Regions from separate parts of the Leuconostoc fallax genome, predicted to be linked through region 2. Evidence: riboswitches for the same ligand, from Rfam matches in the RefSeq annotation. Region 2 holds a riboswitch; the other holds the start of a gene.
What was found. Region 2 has a riboswitch for FMN ahead of ribD (bifunctional diaminohydroxyphosphoribosylaminopyrimidine deaminase/5-amino-6-(5-phosphoribosylamino)uracil reductase RibD). Riboswitches for the same ligand answer to the same signal wherever they lie in the genome.
Positions count from the first base shown of each region.

Region 1 (5,995 bases), on a different contig from region 2:
CAAATCTGAAACAAAACGTTCTGCAACCATTGATGCTGGTACGAATCCACGCACACCTTCAACCGTGACAACTAAACCACCACGAACAGCATTAACAACCTTTGCATCCACTGTATCACCTTCGGCAAAGTTTAAGTTCTCCCATGCCTTACGTGCATCCAAGCGCTTCTTTGAAAGAAGGTATGCAACGCCTTCTTTATCGCTTGTTACGTTGTTAATAACAACAGCTTCAACTGTGTCACCAACTTTTAATTCGTCGGCCAGATTGATGTTACGATCGTCAGAGTACTCACGTGCTGGCACAACTCCTTCTTCACCGGTATGCAAACCAATAACAGCTTGGTTGTCATTATCAATGGCAACAACTTCGCCTGTAACAACATCTCCTACCTTTATTTGATCTGCACTTTCAAGAGCTGCTAATAGCTCGTTGTTTGTTTCACTCATGACGTCAATCGTCCTCCTGCAATTTACACTTATAGGTATACTATAACAAATTAAACTCTATTTGCATAGTAAAAAAGCCGCTTGCGCGACGATAATACTTTATTTCTTTTGTCTATCGTTAATTATAGCCGTAATCTCTGTCACGACTTCTTCAATGCTGTGTCCTGTTGTGTCTACTAATATTGCATCATCAGCTTGAATTAGAGGACTGATTGCACGGTGCGAGTCTTTATAGTCACGTAATGCAATGTCTGCTTTTAACGTTTCCAAATTGGCTGTCATTCCTTTAGCCATATTTTCTTTATAGCGGCGCTGCGCCCGTTCATCGACACTAGCAACTAAAAATATCTTGACTTGAGCAAGTGGTAAAACCGTCGTCCCAATATCACGGCCGTCCATAATAATATTAGCTTCCTGCGCTAATTGGCGTTGCCTTTCCACCAAATCAGTACGAACATCAGCATAAGCTGCAACCTGTGACACGTTGTTCGTAATTTCATTGGAGCGAATCTCTTCTGTCACATCATCATGATTTAAGAAAACGCGCTGTCCAGATACATCAGGTTCAAAATCAATATTAATTTTATCAAGTAATTCAATAACTTTTGATTCATCATTATAATCAATATGTGCACGTTTAACAGCCAATGTTACCGTCCGATACATAGCACCAGTATCTACATAGATATAACCTAAATTAGATGCCAAAATTTTTGCAATCGTTGATTTTCCAGCTGAAGCTGGCCCATCAATAGCAATTTGCCAATTCATAATAATATGGGTCTCCTCTTATTTAACGCGTAATGATTGCCCTGGAGCTAAATTAGTCACATCAACTCCGGGATTAAGACGTTGTAATTCAGAAACCGAAATACCTGCATTTGTGGCAACACGATATGCGCCCTGCCCCGATCCTACCGTTGCTGTTGATTGACTTGCTTCGCTACTAGTTGCTGAACTACTTGTCTGAGCCGTTGTGTCGCTTTGCGCACTAGATTCTGACTCTACAGTGGATGACGAAGTAGTGGTATCAGTGCTTTCTGACACGGTTGAAGATGAAGCCATAGTATCATCGCTTTGCGCACTTGATGTACTCGTCTCTTCACTAGTACTCTTTGATATGTCTGCTTTGCTACTGGTTGAAGATGAAGCCTTACTTGATGAGCTTGACGACTTAACACTGGCTGGCGTTGCATCTGATCTATGATTGTTCTTTATCATACCGTAAACGGGCACAAACGAAATTACCACTAAAAATAGTGCAACCAATAGGACATATATTTTTTTATTATTCTGATCTGACCCTTGATCTTTTTTTCTTGAAAAATGAGGTTCAACTTTTTGATGTTGACGCCGAGATGTTCGACTCAAGTCGTTAGGGTTATAATCGTTCATTTGAAACGACCTCCACATAAAATTACTTCACATAAAAGTTTACCATAAGGCGAACGATTAGTGTGTTAAAGTCTTGGTCATCTATTAATTATATGCTTAACTTTCATAGTACTCGATAAAATCGTCATCGAAACAATACCCCATATAATACCTTGTATCAGATTAAATGGCATAACAATGGCAATCAAATAGTGTCCCACACCAAATATCTGTTGAATATCAAAATGAGCAAACTGTGCATATAGCGGAATGACCACAAACCAATTAACAATAATCATACTTATCGCCAAACCACCTGTTGCAACCAAGACGCCAAGTATAGCACGAATATAATTTAACTTGACTGTTACCCGTGGCAAAATAAGATATAAAAGTGTGATAAATGTCAAAACACCTAACACATTAACAGGCAGTCCCAAATATGTATTGACGCCTTCGTTATTTAATAATAATTTTAAAATTGTTCGTAATAAAATAACCAATAATCCTGCTGAAAAATCAAACCAATATACAGCTAACAGAACAGGTATAATTGAAAAATCTAACTTCAAAAAATCTGCGCCTGGAATTAATGGAATTTGCGGAAATATCATAAGCAAAAAAGATATGGTACTCATGATGGCGATAAACGTAATCCGCTGTGTCCGTGTGCGTGAAATTGACATATTTTTATCCTCAAAAAACTGCCTATTTATCAGGGCACAACAAATAAGCAGTTACTTTCATTTTTAACTTCTTTATACCAGACTTTAACTGTCGGCCTTGGAATCTCACCAAATCGGTCACATCACTGTGAGTCGCGGAGCTTGTCATATTGGAAAACATGCATTACCGCCGGTTGGGAATCACACCCGACCCTGAAGTAAATATTCAATTTAATATGATACTACCACATGAACAGAACAAAAACAACGGTTAGTGCTTACGACGATAGTTTTTATAATCCTTTGCCTTTAGACGACTCACCTCAGCATTTGTTAACTTACGATATTCTCCCGGCTGTAATCCAACCAAATCTAAAAAGGCATATTGTTCTCTTTTCAGTTTTTCAACTGGGAAGCCGACCTTAGCTAACATATTCTTAACTTGATGATTTTTACCTTCGTGGATAATGAGCTTCACCATGCTAGTTTTCTTAGTTTTATCAACACTTTCGACACTAACACGTGCTGGTTGCGTCTTATGCCCCTCAATCATCACACCTTTTTTCAAAGGTAATAAATCATTCTCAGTCGCCATCCCCTTAACTTTAGCAATATAAACCTTGTCAACCTTTGATTTTGGGTGCATCAGTTCATTAGCTATCGTGCCGTCATTGGTCAATAGCAAAGCACCCGTTGTGTCATAGTCTAGACGCCCTACTGGATAAACACGTTGGCTAACATCATCTAAAATATCTAAAACAGTGGCTCTACCTTTTTCATCTTGCGTCGTCGTCACAACACCACGTGGCTTATTTAATAAATAATAAACGAGTCGTTCACGCCCCTCGATGGGCACACCGTCAACGGCAACCGTATCACTACGACGTACTTTTGTTCCTAGTTCTTTAACCTGTTGGCCATTAACACTCACACGGCCCTCAACGATTAAAGCTTCCGCCCCGCGTCGTGAAGCAAGACCTGCTTGCGCAATAACCTTTTGCAAGCGTTCTTCATTTTGTATTTCAGACATGATTAAGTTCCTCATTTTTTGGTTTGGTAAATGTACTTTCTTGATCAAAAAGCATTTGTTGTGGGGCATCCCCTGATTCCACCTCAATCGCATCAAAATCTACTAAAGGTGGTAATTCATCCAAAGATTTCAAGCCAAAATAATCAAGAAATCCAGATGTTGTCCCATACATAATCGGTCGACCAATTTCATCCTTGCGGCCAACCACCTGAATCATTTCTTTAGTCAAAAGCTTTTGTAAAATATTTGTCGATTTAACACCGCGTATATTTTCAATTTCAATTCGAGTGATTGGCTGTTTATAGGCAATAATAACTAAAACCTCTAAAGAAGATTTGGATAATTTATTATTAGCGGGTAATTCGAAATATTTTTTTAAAATCCCCCCTAATTCGGGCTTCGTTACCAGATAAAGCCTATCCTCATCTTGATGTAATTCAAGTGCACAATTATTATCTTGACTATACTTGGCATTTAAATGATCAATAATGCCTTGAATCGCTGGATGTGTAAAGCCTGTAATATTACTAATTGCACTAAAACTGATGCCCTCATCTCCTGCAACAAATAGCAAGGCTTCGATTTGGCTTTGGTTACTCATCGTTAAAACTTCCAATTTCTATAAAAATTTCTGCTGTAGGCATTTCTTGGTGCAGTATTAAGCGTGATTCTTTGACTAATTCTAGCAACGCAAAAAAATTCATCACCAAAATCTCACGATCACTCAAATCAACAAAAAAAGATTTAAATGATAGCCGCTCTCCAGAACTTAATTGACTCATCTTTGTTGTCACCGAAGTCATTGCATCATTAAGTGAGTAACGTTCACGCACAATACTACGACTAATAGGATCTTCTCGTTGTTTACGCAATAAAATTTGTGAAAAAGCAAGCTGCAAGTCAACCAGTGTTAATCCTGGAGATAATGCTGTATTGGGTGATAGATCACTAGGCACTAATGCTGGCTCACGAGTGAAGGATTGCTTCTCTGCATGTTCGCGATATTCTAGCGTTTTTGCAGCAATTTGAAACTGTTGGTAAGTCAATAATTGCAACATTAATGCTTCTTTTGTGTCTATTGATTCTTCATCGATGATATCTACGGTGGTATCTTCAATTTCTGGTGGTAACAAATCTGCTGATTTAATGCGAAGTAATGTTGCCGCCATGACCAAATACTCACTTGCCACGTCTAATGCCATTGCTTCTTGTTGCTTAATAAATGCAAGATATTGGGTGGTAATTTCTGCAATAGGTAGATCTAAAATATCCATTTCTGACTTTTGAATTAGGTGCAATAATAAATCTAAAGGGCCTTCAAATTCAGAAATTTTAATTGTGAGATTGTTGTTCTTGATAATTTTTTCTCCACTTATTAATGAGTTTTTGATTATCTAGTGTCCCCATCAAATAAGCATCACGATATTGTACTTGATAATCTGTTAGAATCGCAAAATAATTAGCCGCTTTTCGTGAATCTGGTGTTAAAGAAATGTGGCGCACCAATGTAATTTTGTGATTAATCACTTCCACGCCCAATACGCCTTGAACTTGATTATGATCATCATCACGCCATGTCCATAGTTGACGATTATCATCTCTGTAATACCAAGCAATTTCAGCATTAAGATGATCGATTTCTCTTAAACCAGGTAATAATGCCAACAGGCCCATTACTGTTTTTTCACTATCTTTTCGAGCTCTTACTAACATAATGTCGTCTTTCCTAAAATTCTATTAAGCACGTGGATGCGTTTGGTCATACACTTCACTTAATCTCTTCTTCGAAATATGCGTATAAATCTGAGTCGTTGAAATATCGGCATGCCCTAATAATTCTTGAACAATCCGTAAATCAGCACCATTTTCTAAAATGTGCGTTGCAAATGAATGACGTAATGTATGGGGTGATACATCTTTTGTAATACCAGCTGCAGTCACCATTTTTTTAATAATTTTCCAAATACCTTGCCGGCTAATTTTCTGACCACGGTCGTTTAAAAAAACATAGTCAGATTCTTGGCCTTTAAGCAGTACATCTCGACTAGTCTCAAAATAACGTTGTAACCAAGTTGTTGCAACCTCACCAATTGGAATAATCCGCTCTTTGTCCCCTTTACCAATGGTTTGAATCAAACCTAGAGTCAAATGTAAATCTTTCATTCTTAAATTAACCAGTTCACTGACTCGAAGACCTGTTGCATACATAACTTCTAACAAAGTACGATTACGTATGCCTAAAGGGTTTACTGGTGTTGGTACTTGCAATAAACGGTCGATTTCTTCGACACTTAAAACAGCAGGTAAGTGACTGGACTTCTTTGGTGGTTGAATATGGATCATTGGATTATGTGCTAATAATTTTTCTTGCGCCAAATAGCCAAAAAATTTACGTAATGAAGTTACCATACGAATAACTGAATTGTTTGACTTATGCGACTGCTTTAAAACGTTCAACCAGGATAAGATGGTAACATGA
Region 1 covers NZ_PUFI01000014.1:398,636-404,630, reverse strand. The annotation lists gene rpsA (30S ribosomal protein S1) at 1-447, opposite strand, end outside; gene cmk ((d)CMP kinase) at 547-1,218, opposite strand; gene C5L23_RS06215 (LysM peptidoglycan-binding domain-containing protein) at 1,237-1,842, opposite strand; gene C5L23_RS06210 (ECF transporter S component) at 1,920-2,507, opposite strand; FMN riboswitch at 2,569-2,711, opposite strand; gene C5L23_RS06205 (pseudouridine synthase) at 2,758-3,516, opposite strand; gene scpB (SMC-Scp complex subunit ScpB) at 3,509-4,117, opposite strand; gene C5L23_RS06195 (segregation and condensation protein A) at 4,110-4,892, opposite strand; gene C5L23_RS06190 (hypothetical protein) at 4,849-5,229, opposite strand; gene xerD (site-specific tyrosine recombinase XerD) at 5,254-5,995, opposite strand, start outside.
Region 1: it holds a riboswitch for FMN, as region 2 does, so the genes downstream of both, C5L23_RS06210 (ECF transporter S component) here and ribD (bifunctional diaminohydroxyphosphoribosylaminopyrimidine deaminase/5-amino-6-(5-phosphoribosylamino)uracil reductase RibD) in region 2, are expected to answer to the same signal.

Region 2 (12,177 bases):
TCGCAAAGTGTTACCAGTGTTTTGCGTCAAGTTGGTGCAATGTTGGCTGTGGCTATTTTTATTACAGGATTATATAGCAATTTGAATACTGCTCGAGAGCATTCTATCTCATATGCTCAACAAAGCATTAAATCATTAAATATATCAGAAAAAAATCAAGATAATATATTAAAAACGATTAATATGAAAATGACTCAAACTGTTTTTCTACCCACGGATACATCACATTTACCTAAAACATTATCAACGTATATTTTGGAGACGGAGCAATATGCTAAGAACCAATTAACAAAAGCCTTTGAAAAATTGTACTTATTATCCATTCCATTTTTGTTGTTAGGTGTGTTGATCAGTTTATTTTTAAAAAATAAGTACTTATAATATTGTTTCATTGTTTAAAGTTACATTCCCATATCTAGCGGGGTATGGGTCCATTAATAGTAGTGTATAATGGCTAGTGACTTAAAAATGGAAGGTGTATTGATGACAATGAAAGGTAAAGAGATTATCTTAGGTATTCTAAAGGATAGCTCGCATACTGGCTATGAAATTAATGATATTTTACAAGAACGTTTAAACCACTTCTTTGATGGTACTTTTGGTATGATTTATCCAACTTTAAAAAAGTTAGAGCACGATGGCTTAGTAACAAAACAACAAATAACACAACATGATAAGCCCAACAAAAATGTGTATGCGATAACAAAGCAAGGGGAAAATGTTTTTTTGGAGGCATTGATAAAACCTACTACAGATGATGTGTTAAAATCGGACTTTTTAATGCGTATGTATTTTAGTGATTACTTAGATGCTCAAACGATAAAGCAATTTATCGAAGAAGAAATAGCACGAAAGCAATCTAAGCTGAGTAAATTAGAGTCTCAGTTGGATGGGTGGCGTAAGCAAGGAATGTCAGATACCAAAAAAATAACCGTTGATTATGGCATAGCTCATTACTCAGCTACGTTGCAAATATTACGTAAAGCGTTAGAAGAATACGAATAATGATATATCAAAAATTACCTTTGCTTTGACATAGTAAAGGTAATTTTTTATTAGCTTTAAAAATGAATACAGGCGTAATAATGATATGATAAAAGTAATTTATAGATGTCATTGGAGTTGTTTATGAATCGAATCAAACAATATCGTCAAAAGAAAAAATTGTCGCAATACGAATTATCACAACGTATTGGTGTTGCTAGGCAGACCATTAATTTAATTGAAAATGATAAATATAATCCTTCATTGGCATTGTGCCTGAAACTAGCATATGCACTAGAAACCGATCTGAATACATTGTTTTGGGAAGTAGATGCATCATCAGCAGAATCATCACAGTAAGATCCTGATGTCTTTACATAAAACCTTGTTTACAAATGGTTCAGCGTCTTATTTACTGTTAAAATATAAGTACCAGAATTTTTAAATAACAAGATACTGGTTATCATTTAGAAAAGGTTAAATAAATATTTAATATGGAAAATTTTACATTTAAAAATGCAACAGACATCCGTTTCGGCGCGAATCGGATAGATAGTGAACTTCGTGATGCCGTGTCGCAATTCGGACAGAATATTTTGCTTGCGTATGGGGGCGGATCAATTAAAAAGTCAGGCTTATATGACCGTGTTATTAAAGCATTAGACGGCTTAAATGTTGTTGAATTGTCTGGTATTGAACCAAATCCCAAAATTGAGTCAGTACGAGATGGTCAACAGCTTGCTAAAGACAATGATATTGATGTTATTTTGGCCGTTGGCGGTGGCTCTGTTATTGACGCTGTAAAACTCATTGCCTCATCAAAATTTTATGCATCAGATCCGTGGGACTTAGTATTAGATTCAAGCAAGCGATTTGAAATGCCACAGGTACCAGTGGTTGATATTTTGACACTCTCAGCGACGGGAACTGAAATGAATGCAGGTTCGGTTATTTCAAATCCTGATACCAACCAAAAGTTAGATACTTTTGGTCCTAATACCCCCGCAGTATCATTCTTAGACCCGACTTTAACATATTCAGTTTCAAAATGGCAAACAGCTGCCGGTGCTATTGATATTTTCAGCCATTTAGCCGAACAGTATTTTGATACTGCCCAAAATAATGACGTGAAATCCGGTATGATTGAAGGTTTGATGCGGACAGTCATTAAATGGGCGCCAGTTGCTTTGAAAGATCCCAATAACTATGATGCACGAGCTAATTTAATGTGGGCATCAACGTTGGGATTAAATGGCCTTGTAGGAACAGGTAATGCGAATGAATGGACAGTTCATCCGATTGAGCACGAGCTATCCGCTTACTATGATATTACGCATGGTGTGGGTTTGGGGATTTTGACGCCACATTGGATGCGTTTTGCATTAAATGCGGATACTCAGTCATTGTTTGCTAATTTTGGTCGTCATGTCTGGCAACTTGATGGCGATAATGCCACGATAGCTCAGGCAGCCATTGATACTACCGCAGAATGGATTTCTAGTTTAGAGGTACCGATGACATTGACAGGTGTTGGCATTGAGAATAATGAACACTTTGAAGCAATGGCTACAAGCGCAGTGAGTGTGGGCCATTTGGATCATGGTTTTGTCCCAATGGCTGTTGCTGATGTTGTGGCTCTTTATGAAGCTTCAATATAATCATTAGATAAGCAGTGATAGAAGCATAATTGAATGACTGCTTGTTATTTTGACATGATTATTGATTTGACAAATATTTTTTTAAATGCTAAATTTTTAAGTGTTAAATAATTAATCTTCGGGGCAGGGTGTAATTCCCGACCGACGGTAATGGTACAATGCTACCTTAGTCCGTGACCTACATATTGAATATGTAGTTGACACAGTGAAATTCTGTGACCGACAGTTAAAGTCTGGATGGGAGAAGATTTAAAATTATCTAGTTTTTAGTGTCGCGTTTAGTGGCTTTTTTGACTAGTTTTTTAAATTAATCTGATAATGAAACCCGATGTGATTAACACATCGGGTTTTTTGCTCCAAAAAAGGAGGAAAACAGATGAATGATTTAACACTCATGGCTTTGGCTGGAAAAACAGCAGCTCAAGCCAATAAAGATTTAACTTTTGAAAATCCCAGAGTAGGTGCGGTTATTGTGAAAGATAATGTTGTTTTGGCGACAGGTTATCATCATCAATTTGGCCAAGAACATGCAGAAATGAATACCTTTCATCAGCTGAAAGATCCTGCACAGGTTATTGATGCAACCATGTATGTGACATTAGAACCTTGTTCGACACACGGAAAAGTTGGTTCTTGTGCACAATCAATGGCGAAGTGGGGATTGAGGCGTGTTGTGATTGGCAGTATTGACCCAAACCCATCGACAAATGGTCATGGGGTAGCCATTTTGAAACAGGCAGGTATTCAAGTTGATGTACTCAACACAGAACATAGTCGTCGACTTAATCCTGAATTTCACTATTACTTTGAGCATCGGCTGCCCTATGTACAACTTAAATTAGCGACGTCTAAGAATGGTATTGTGTCGGACAATGCTAAGACACGTATCAAATTAACGAACCACAAAGCTGATATTGATGTGCATCAAGAGCGCGCAAGTAAAAGCGCCATTCTAATTGGTAGCCAGACTTTTCTCACTGATTGGCCGAGTTTAACCGTGCGATATCTAGCATTACATCATCCCCAACCATTACGCATTGTGTTAGATAGGCGTGGTAGATTACAAAACATTAAGTTTGATTTTTCAAATCGTTGGTTGATTTATACTGAAAATCACGCATTTGCCGAAAAGCATGCGTACGTTAAAGAAAGCCATAATGGCTTAATTGGTGTGCTTAATGACCTCGCGCAACAACAGCAGATTCAATCAATAATGGTTGAAGGCGGCCCCAGCTTGATTCAATCTTTTATTGCACAAGATTTATGGAACGAATATTTGATATATCGAACCGATAAATTATTATTGGACAGCGGCTTAGCAAGCGTGACATTGCAACAAAATCCAGATGAGATGCTAACTATTGGTAATGCGGTTAAGTTACGTTATTTTAATCACTTAGAAAAAGGGGTGTCATGATGTTTACTGGGATTACACAACAAATTGGACAAATTGATCATATCGAACATCGTCATGATCATACTTTACGAATAGGCATTACTACTAATCAGGATTATTTTAGTGATAGTCAGGTCGGTGCAAGTGTCATGGTAGACGGCATTTGCTTGACCATTACTTCATTTGAGCCACACCATGCATTCTTTAACATTATGATACCCACTTTTAAAGCGACAATTGTTAACCACTACCAGATTGGCGAAAGTGTTAATCTTGAAAAATCAATCTTAGCAACAGAACGTTTTGATGGCCATTTTGTCTTGGGGCATGTCGACACAACAGCACGGGTTATACAAAAGAAAAGATTAGAAGAAACAGTCTACTTTACTTTTCTTGTGGCGGACACGACTTTAATGTCGCAGATAGTGCCTAAAGGTTCGATTGCTATTTCTGGTGTGAGTTTAACCGTCATTAACACATCAAAGGACACTTTCCAAATAGGGCTTATTCCGCATACGGTGACTCATACGCATTTAGGAACGTTAGAAATTAATGACCTAGTGAATATTGAAACCGATATTTTAGCTAAATATCTAACAAAAGGGGATGCATGATGACGACAGAAGAGAGTATTGAAAAAGTAAAGATAGCAGTTAATGCATTAAAGCAGGGGGAACTCATTATTCTGACTGATGATCAGGATCGTGAACATGAAGGTGATTTGGTTGGTTTAGCTTCTTTTGTAACACCGGAAGCGATTAATCGAGCTTTAAGTATTGCGCGTGGCGTGTTAGCTGTTCCAATGACCAGAGCACGCGCTGAACAATTAGCCTTAGCACAAATGACGTCACACAATTCAGAAAAATTTGGTACAAAGTTTACAGTTAGTGTGGATCACATGAGTAGTACAACTGGGGTTTCTGCATATGAGCGAGCACATACAATTAAACAATTAGCTAATTTAAGTACGACAGCTGCTGATTTTGAAACACCTGGACACATTTTTCCATTAGTGGCCGAAGACGGTGGTGTTCTAAAACGCCAAGGACATACAGAAGGGGCTGTAGAATTAGCTAAAATTGCCGGTGTACCGCCAATTGCCTATATTATCGAAATTTTAGCTCAAGATGGCACAATGGCGAGAGAACAAGCATTATCTGATTTAGCACAAACACAGCATTTAACACAGTTGTCAATTCAGGATTTAATAATTTATCGCCAGGTCGCATCACAATATACAGTTAAACAGGAGACAACTGTACATTTACCAAGTACTTATGGGGATTTTAATTTAACGGAATACCGAGGAAAAGATGGTAAGCCACATTTACTGATGCAAAGCCGTCAATTGAGCACTGGGATACCATTAGTCCGTGTTCATTCTGAATGTCTGACCGGTGAAATATTTGGTTCATTACGTTGCGAATGCGGCCCACAATTACACAAAGCATTGGAGATAATCAATCAAGAGGGTGGCGCTGTTGTTTATCTACGTCAAGAAGGTCGTGGGATTGGTTTGCATGAAAAGTTAAAAGCATATGTTTTGCAAGAAAATCAATATGATACCTATGATGCTAATGTTGCTTTAGGCCATCAACCAGATGCACGTGATTATCGCCAAGCAGCAGAAATATTAAAGGCAGCGGGGATGAGCAAAATACGTTTATTAACCAATAATCCACAAAAAATGAAAGCCTTGATAGCATATGGTATTGAAGTCGTTGAGTGTGTGCCACTTATCACAGGAATCAATGATACAAACCAACAATACATGGCGACTAAGAAAAATAAGTTCAAACACATGCTGTAATAATAAAGAAAGTAGAGTAATCAGATGATTTATAAAGGTAACCTAACACAACATGAAAACAGACATATTGCAATCATTGCAAGTCGATTTAATACTTTAATTGTGGAACAATTAATTCAAGGGGCAACAGAAGCTCTTACCATGCACGGTTTACAACAAGAAAATATTGATGTTATCTGGGTACCAGGTGCTTTTGAATTACCTATGATGGCTAACAAAGTAGCACAAATGCAAAAGTATGATGGGATTATCACACTGGGGGCAGTGATTAAAGGTGATACGGATCATTATGATTTAGTGATTAATGGTGCAGCAAATGGCATCTTACAAGTTGGGCTCAATACGATGCAGCCCGTGGTTTTCGGTGTGTTAACGACTGACACATTGGTACAAGCACAACACCGATCTGGCGCAAAGGCAGGTAATAAGGGAGCAGAGGTCGCACTATCTCTCTTGGAATTGATTGATGTTGATGAGCAAATCACAGTGTAAAATATTGTATGAAATATCATCTTAAGCTAGAATAATATGAATGATGTAATGAATATTATCGATGAGGAGTTGGAATTTATGACAGAACATCTTTATCAACAAGCAGAAGCTTTTCACCAAGTTTTTGATGACCGGCAACCCGAGCAACCAACGGCTTTAAATCAGGAAGAATTAATGAATCGTGTTGGTTTTATTTTAGAAGAACTAACAGAATTAGCCGTTAGTCATTGTCAAACAGAACAATCAATAAATCAAGTTTTTACTGAGATGACAGAGCGTCTCAATTCTGCTAAACAAAAGTTATTGAATAAAGCAGATAATACTAACTTACCTATTGTGCAACAGGTTGATTCATTGGGAGATATCATTTATTTAGCTTTTGGTAGTTATGTATTAATGGACGTTGAGCCAACGCATACGTTATCAGCAATCCATTCGGCTAATATGCATAAGTTATTTCCTGATGGTCAGCCACATCGCGACCCAATCACCAACAAAGTGCTCAAACCACAAGAATGGGAGGCAAAATATAAGCCAGAACCTAAAATTTCAGCTGATATTGAACAACAGGTTAAATATTCGCAGTTGTGAGTGGACATTATATAATAAGCGAGGTATCTTATGAAGCAATTGAATACATTGATTGGGCAACAATTAAATGCACTGTTGGAAAATGAAACCAATTCAGTATCAAATTTATCCAATGCAGCTGCATTAATTTTCCATAATTATGGGGATGTTAATTGGGCTGGCTTTTATATCTATAATGCAGACACTAAAACGTTAGATTTAGGACCTTTTCAAGGTAAAGTAGCATGTATGCATATTCAACCTGAATCAGGCGTTGTTGGTAGTGCGTTTTCACAGCGCAAGAGTCTTGTAGTGCCTGATGTGCATGCATTTGCTGGGCATATTGCCTGTGATGCTGATAGCAATTCAGAGTTAGTGGTTCCAATATATCGGAATGGTGAACCTTATGGTGTAATTGATATTGACTCACCTATTTTAAATCGATTTGGAGCAGTTGAAAAAGAAGAAGTGGAAGAATTAGCCGACGTTTTAAGCCGACATATTTAAGTTGGATGAAATAGTCATCTGATGTACGAATATAATATTTCAGTTGGGGATCTAGGTGTGTTGATATGGGGAATGTTATCCGATAGATATGGTAGAAAACCAAGTATGTTAATTGGTATTTTCCTAGGTATTAATATTGCATTACCTGTTATTTTAAAAAGTTCACTTTATGCTTACACAGATGTTATTGTCTTAGCAAGTGGAATATTCGGATTAATGTATTATTGTTTGATTAGTATGCTAACATTTATAATGAGTTTGCTTCATAACGGGCGCATACTTGTGTTTCCGCTATATACGGTAACGCTTATTTTAATATTTTTGATATTGTTATTAATAAATAAAAACATATATAGACAAGCGGACTAACGCATAGCAAAAAGCCAATTATTAGCATAATTGGCTTTTTTATTTTTAGAGTTTTTTGGCGTACACTTTTATTTTATTTAAGAAATTAGCACGTCGTTTTAGACTACTTTTTCTAACATTGGGAAACGATATTAAGGCGTTTACTCTAATGCCACACATATTTTCAAGAATTTGCTTTTTGAGTATTTTCCCATAATCTTTTTGTATATACTTAGCGATAAATTGTGGCGTATCATGCGTTACGATAATACTAGCTGTTTTTCCGTGTAATAGTTTGTGAGGTATTATTTTATTCGAATCATAAGAATAGGCAAAATTTTGTGCAAATACCTTATCTATGAAGCCTTTTAAAATTGCAGGCATGCTACTCCACCAAATAGGGAAGATAAAAATAAGGTGATTACTCCAAGAAATAGCTTCTCTATACTTTTTAGTTTCAGTAGATAAAAACAAATCACGACGCTTATTATTTTTATCGAAATTTAATACGGGGTTGAAATGCTCTTGATAAAGATCAATAATTTTAACATCGTGTTCGTTATTTAAGTTTTGTATAACAGCATCAAAAATTGCACCGTTAAGACTATTGTGATGAGGATAGGTATATATGATTAGTATTTTCATAACTATAATATATAGCATATGAGTGATATAACAATGAACAAAAGAAATGATAATGTTGATTTATGAAGATAAAAGAAAAAACAAAAGATAAGCTGATATTTGCTTTGTATGAATTAACCAAAATAAAATCACTGGATAAAATATCAGTATCAGAATTAACAATAAAAGCAGGATTAAACAGAGGTACTTTTTATTTGAATTATGATGATTTTAATGACTTCATTATTTCCGTTGAAAGGGAACTGTTAGCTGAACTTGATAAATTATTGATTTCGGATCTAGTAGCCTGCGGTTTAGGTAAAGGTATTCCCAAAATATTTGAATTTATATTTAATCATATGCAATCTTTTAAGATAGTAAGTTTAGATGATGTCTTTTTGAAGCAATTTGAGAAACTGATTAGTGACTTCATCCAAACCAATAATGAGTTTAATATAACAATTCCTCAAAAGTATGCGCAAACACTGTTATTAAATTCAACAATTTCAATCATAAAAATTTGGGTTTTTGAACAATATCCGAGAAGTGTCGAGGAGATTACTGATATTTATTATAAAACCAGAACGCTTTCACCTATTGAACTGGTAATGCATGAGACTAACTAAATCTTTTGGCAAAGTAAAAAAGACCTTTATATTAGATCTTTTTCTGCATTTTTATATCTGTAATGCCAAAGCCACTTTTTTGATATACATGTATCGCCTTATCATTATTACCAAAAACATGTAGTCCAATCGTATCAAATCCCATTTTCTTGGCTTCATTTGAAACGAGTTTTAGTGCTTGTGATCCGAAACCATTATTTTGGTAATCGTGATAGATTTCAAAATCAAAAATAAATGCCCTGGATTGATTCTCATTGTCAGCCCCAAACCAAATATAACCAACTATAACTGTGTCATCGTAAATAGAGTATAAAAAATGATGAGGCGTGTTAAGTCCTTTAGGTAATAAGCGGTCATAGGTCATTTGAGCATTTTGTTGAGCCTGTTTGGTTGACCATGACCCGACTTCAATTTTCTCTTTGGCATATTCATTAACTGCAAATGATATATACTCTTGAAACGCTTTAGGTTTCATTGGACTGAGTTTTAATATGATGCTTCTCCTTTAGAAATAGTGAGTTAAATAAGTTTATCACAGATATGCGACACATATAGAATATCGCATAAAAAGTTATCTGATGATGGACTCGAATTTTATTATTTACTGTATTTATTGATAAAATAAAACAATTCGCTCGAATGAAATTTGATATATCAACTATGCCGTTAAGGCGGAAAAATGTTACTAGAGCATAGGCAGGACATTTTGGAATAAGAAGAATAGTTACATCAATCTATTAGAATGATTGATAAAAAATTGATGAAATATGATTGTGTTAGTCAAGAAGTAGAATAAATTAGGTTCCATAAAAAGTGCCAACCAGTCATTAGGACAACCTGCTAATCCTAAATGTGTTTTGCTTTTTGTTGACGAATCGGGACGACGTAAATGGTGTTCTATTCAGATATGTGGCAATAGACATAAGGTACAAAACATACTAAAGAAAATAAATAGAAGTATGTATAATGGTATTAAAAATAGATTTGGAGATTGATGATGATTAAATTGTTGCGTAATGTTAAAGGTTCTGATTTAGACAAAATATTGAATTTATGGTTAGAAGGGAATATTGATGGGCATGATTTTATTCCCCAGAAGTATTGGCAGAGTAAAATAGCAGTTGTGGCAAAGCTACTGCCACAAAGTAACATCTATGCATACTATGATAATTCTGAAAATATAGTTGGCTTTTTGGGTGAAGTGGATGGCTATATTGCAGGACTATTTGTAGACAGAAAATTTCAAAGATTAGGTATTGGTAGACAGCTGGTTGATTATATTAAGCAAGTAAATAACGAGTTGACATTATCTGTCTATGAAAACAACGCTAGAGCATTGCATTTTTATGAAAAGAATGGTTTTGTAGTTAATACAAAACAAATTGATACAGAGACGGGTGAGCTTGAATTTTCTATGTACTGGTCTCAATCAAATTTATAAATTTATAATTTCTCGATTTCAGTTTAAATTTGGTACGCCAAATTTACAAACAACGTTAAACGTATCCATATAATTACAAGTGTAAACATACGGAGATATACTTGAGAAAGCTATTAATAATTAGTAATCGAAAATGATGAAGTTGTTCATCGATTGCAAGAATCAAACTCTTAGACTATTTGATACGATTATTCATTAAGAAAGCATTAACATTAAAAAGTAGCACAAAAAAACACAACTAGATTTACTAGCTGTGCTTTTTACAATGAGGTGAATAATTTCAACGAAATTGATATGGATAAAAATTATTCATAAACAATAATATAAAAGGTTTTACACGATTAAACTCACAAACTATTACATGATATAATGACGACATCTAAACATAATATTATTTGTGAGGGAATAAAAATGTCAGCTGTACCATATATTATAGAGAATTTAAAAGGGGTTCTAAATCAATTTGGAAGCAAATATCGCACTGACATTGGAGACTGGGATCGAGATAAAATAATTAATCATCTAGAACTTTATACACCAGAATTAATTACAAAGTTACTACAGAATAGTGAAATATATGATAAGTTTGTTAACAAAGTTGATGAAGTAGATATATTAAAACTGAACGAACTTGTTGAGTTATTCAAAAATGATAATTTTTGGGAAGCAAGTGATGACATACCTGGAAACATTATTTTTGACAATACACTTTTGTTTGGACATGAAATCGATGATGCCTATGTACTATTAAACGGGATGTTTGCAACTCAATTACCACCATTGCTTAATCAGATAATATCTGCTGAATCTTCATCAGCATTGATTGAAGAATTGGCTCAGTATCCGAAAGAGAATTTGTTTAAAATTGATCCAAAAACAAATTTACTAACTAGATTTGTTAAAGGAGTTAAATCACCGGAAAATATTTTTGGAGGTAATTGGGCAACAGAGGAGATTACTTTTTATACTTTAAAAATTGATGAATCATGGCGTCCAATGGCTATTCCTAATATTAAACATGGTGTTATGTTTGCCTACAACAATTTACTTGTTGCAAAGTCAACATTCAATCAAATGTACGATAAAGAGAATCGACTTCAAGGTGTAACTAAACACTCTGAATCACCAATTATTGGTCGAGATGGATTTTTTTCAAGAATGCTGTATGAAGAAATTGAACCATTATTATTTGACGATATTGATGAAGGACACATGGATTCAGTCGGCTTTATAGGCTACAATAATCAAAATAAATTTTTTAAAGAAAGCAAATTACAACGTTACAGAATAGAAGCAACTTACCCTTATATACTTCACTTAGATATCAGCAAATACTTTGAGAATATTTATACACATCTACTTGCTCAAATTAAACCTCAAACCCTTATTTCACAAAAAAATATAATAGTATTTTCAACTTATTTAAAGTGGTTAGACGAATATAACCAAAAAATTAATAATAATCACACAAAAAGCATAATTCAAGGTCCCATATCATCAAAAATATCTGCTGAACTTTTACAATTATCATTAGATCAGAAGCTCGAAAAAGCAATTTCAGAATTAAAATTAGATGTTAGTTTTACTAGATATGTTGATGACTATCGATTTTTCGGCAGAAATATAAAAGATTTAGAATTACTGAAAAATACTCTTATTAAGATATTTAGACAGCATGAACTATCTTTTAATGAAAGTAAAATTCAACTTTATAAAGGATT
Region 2 covers NZ_PUFI01000015.1:3,704-15,880, reverse strand. The annotation lists gene C5L23_RS06685 (DHA2 family efflux MFS transporter permease subunit) at 1-381, shown strand, start outside; gene C5L23_RS06680 (PadR family transcriptional regulator) at 451-1,005, shown strand; gene C5L23_RS06675 (helix-turn-helix transcriptional regulator) at 1,129-1,344, shown strand; gene C5L23_RS06670 (iron-containing alcohol dehydrogenase) at 1,479-2,642, shown strand; FMN riboswitch at 2,753-2,895, shown strand; gene ribD (bifunctional diaminohydroxyphosphoribosylaminopyrimidine deaminase/5-amino-6-(5-phosphoribosylamino)uracil reductase RibD) at 3,019-4,059, shown strand; gene C5L23_RS06660 (riboflavin synthase) at 4,059-4,652, shown strand; gene ribA (GTP cyclohydrolase II) at 4,652-5,848, shown strand; gene ribH (6,7-dimethyl-8-ribityllumazine synthase) at 5,873-6,340, shown strand; gene C5L23_RS06645 (pyrophosphohydrolase domain-containing protein) at 6,419-6,931, shown strand; gene C5L23_RS06640 (GAF domain-containing protein) at 6,962-7,417, shown strand; gene C5L23_RS06630 (NAD(P)H-dependent oxidoreductase) at 7,832-8,410, opposite strand; gene C5L23_RS06625 (TetR/AcrR family transcriptional regulator) at 8,473-9,015, shown strand; gene C5L23_RS06620 (GNAT family N-acetyltransferase) at 9,047-9,508, opposite strand; gene C5L23_RS08665 (CGNR zinc finger domain-containing protein) at 9,822-10,010, shown strand; gene C5L23_RS06610 (GNAT family N-acetyltransferase) at 10,010-10,456, shown strand; gene C5L23_RS06605 (RNA-directed DNA polymerase) at 10,868-12,177, shown strand, end outside.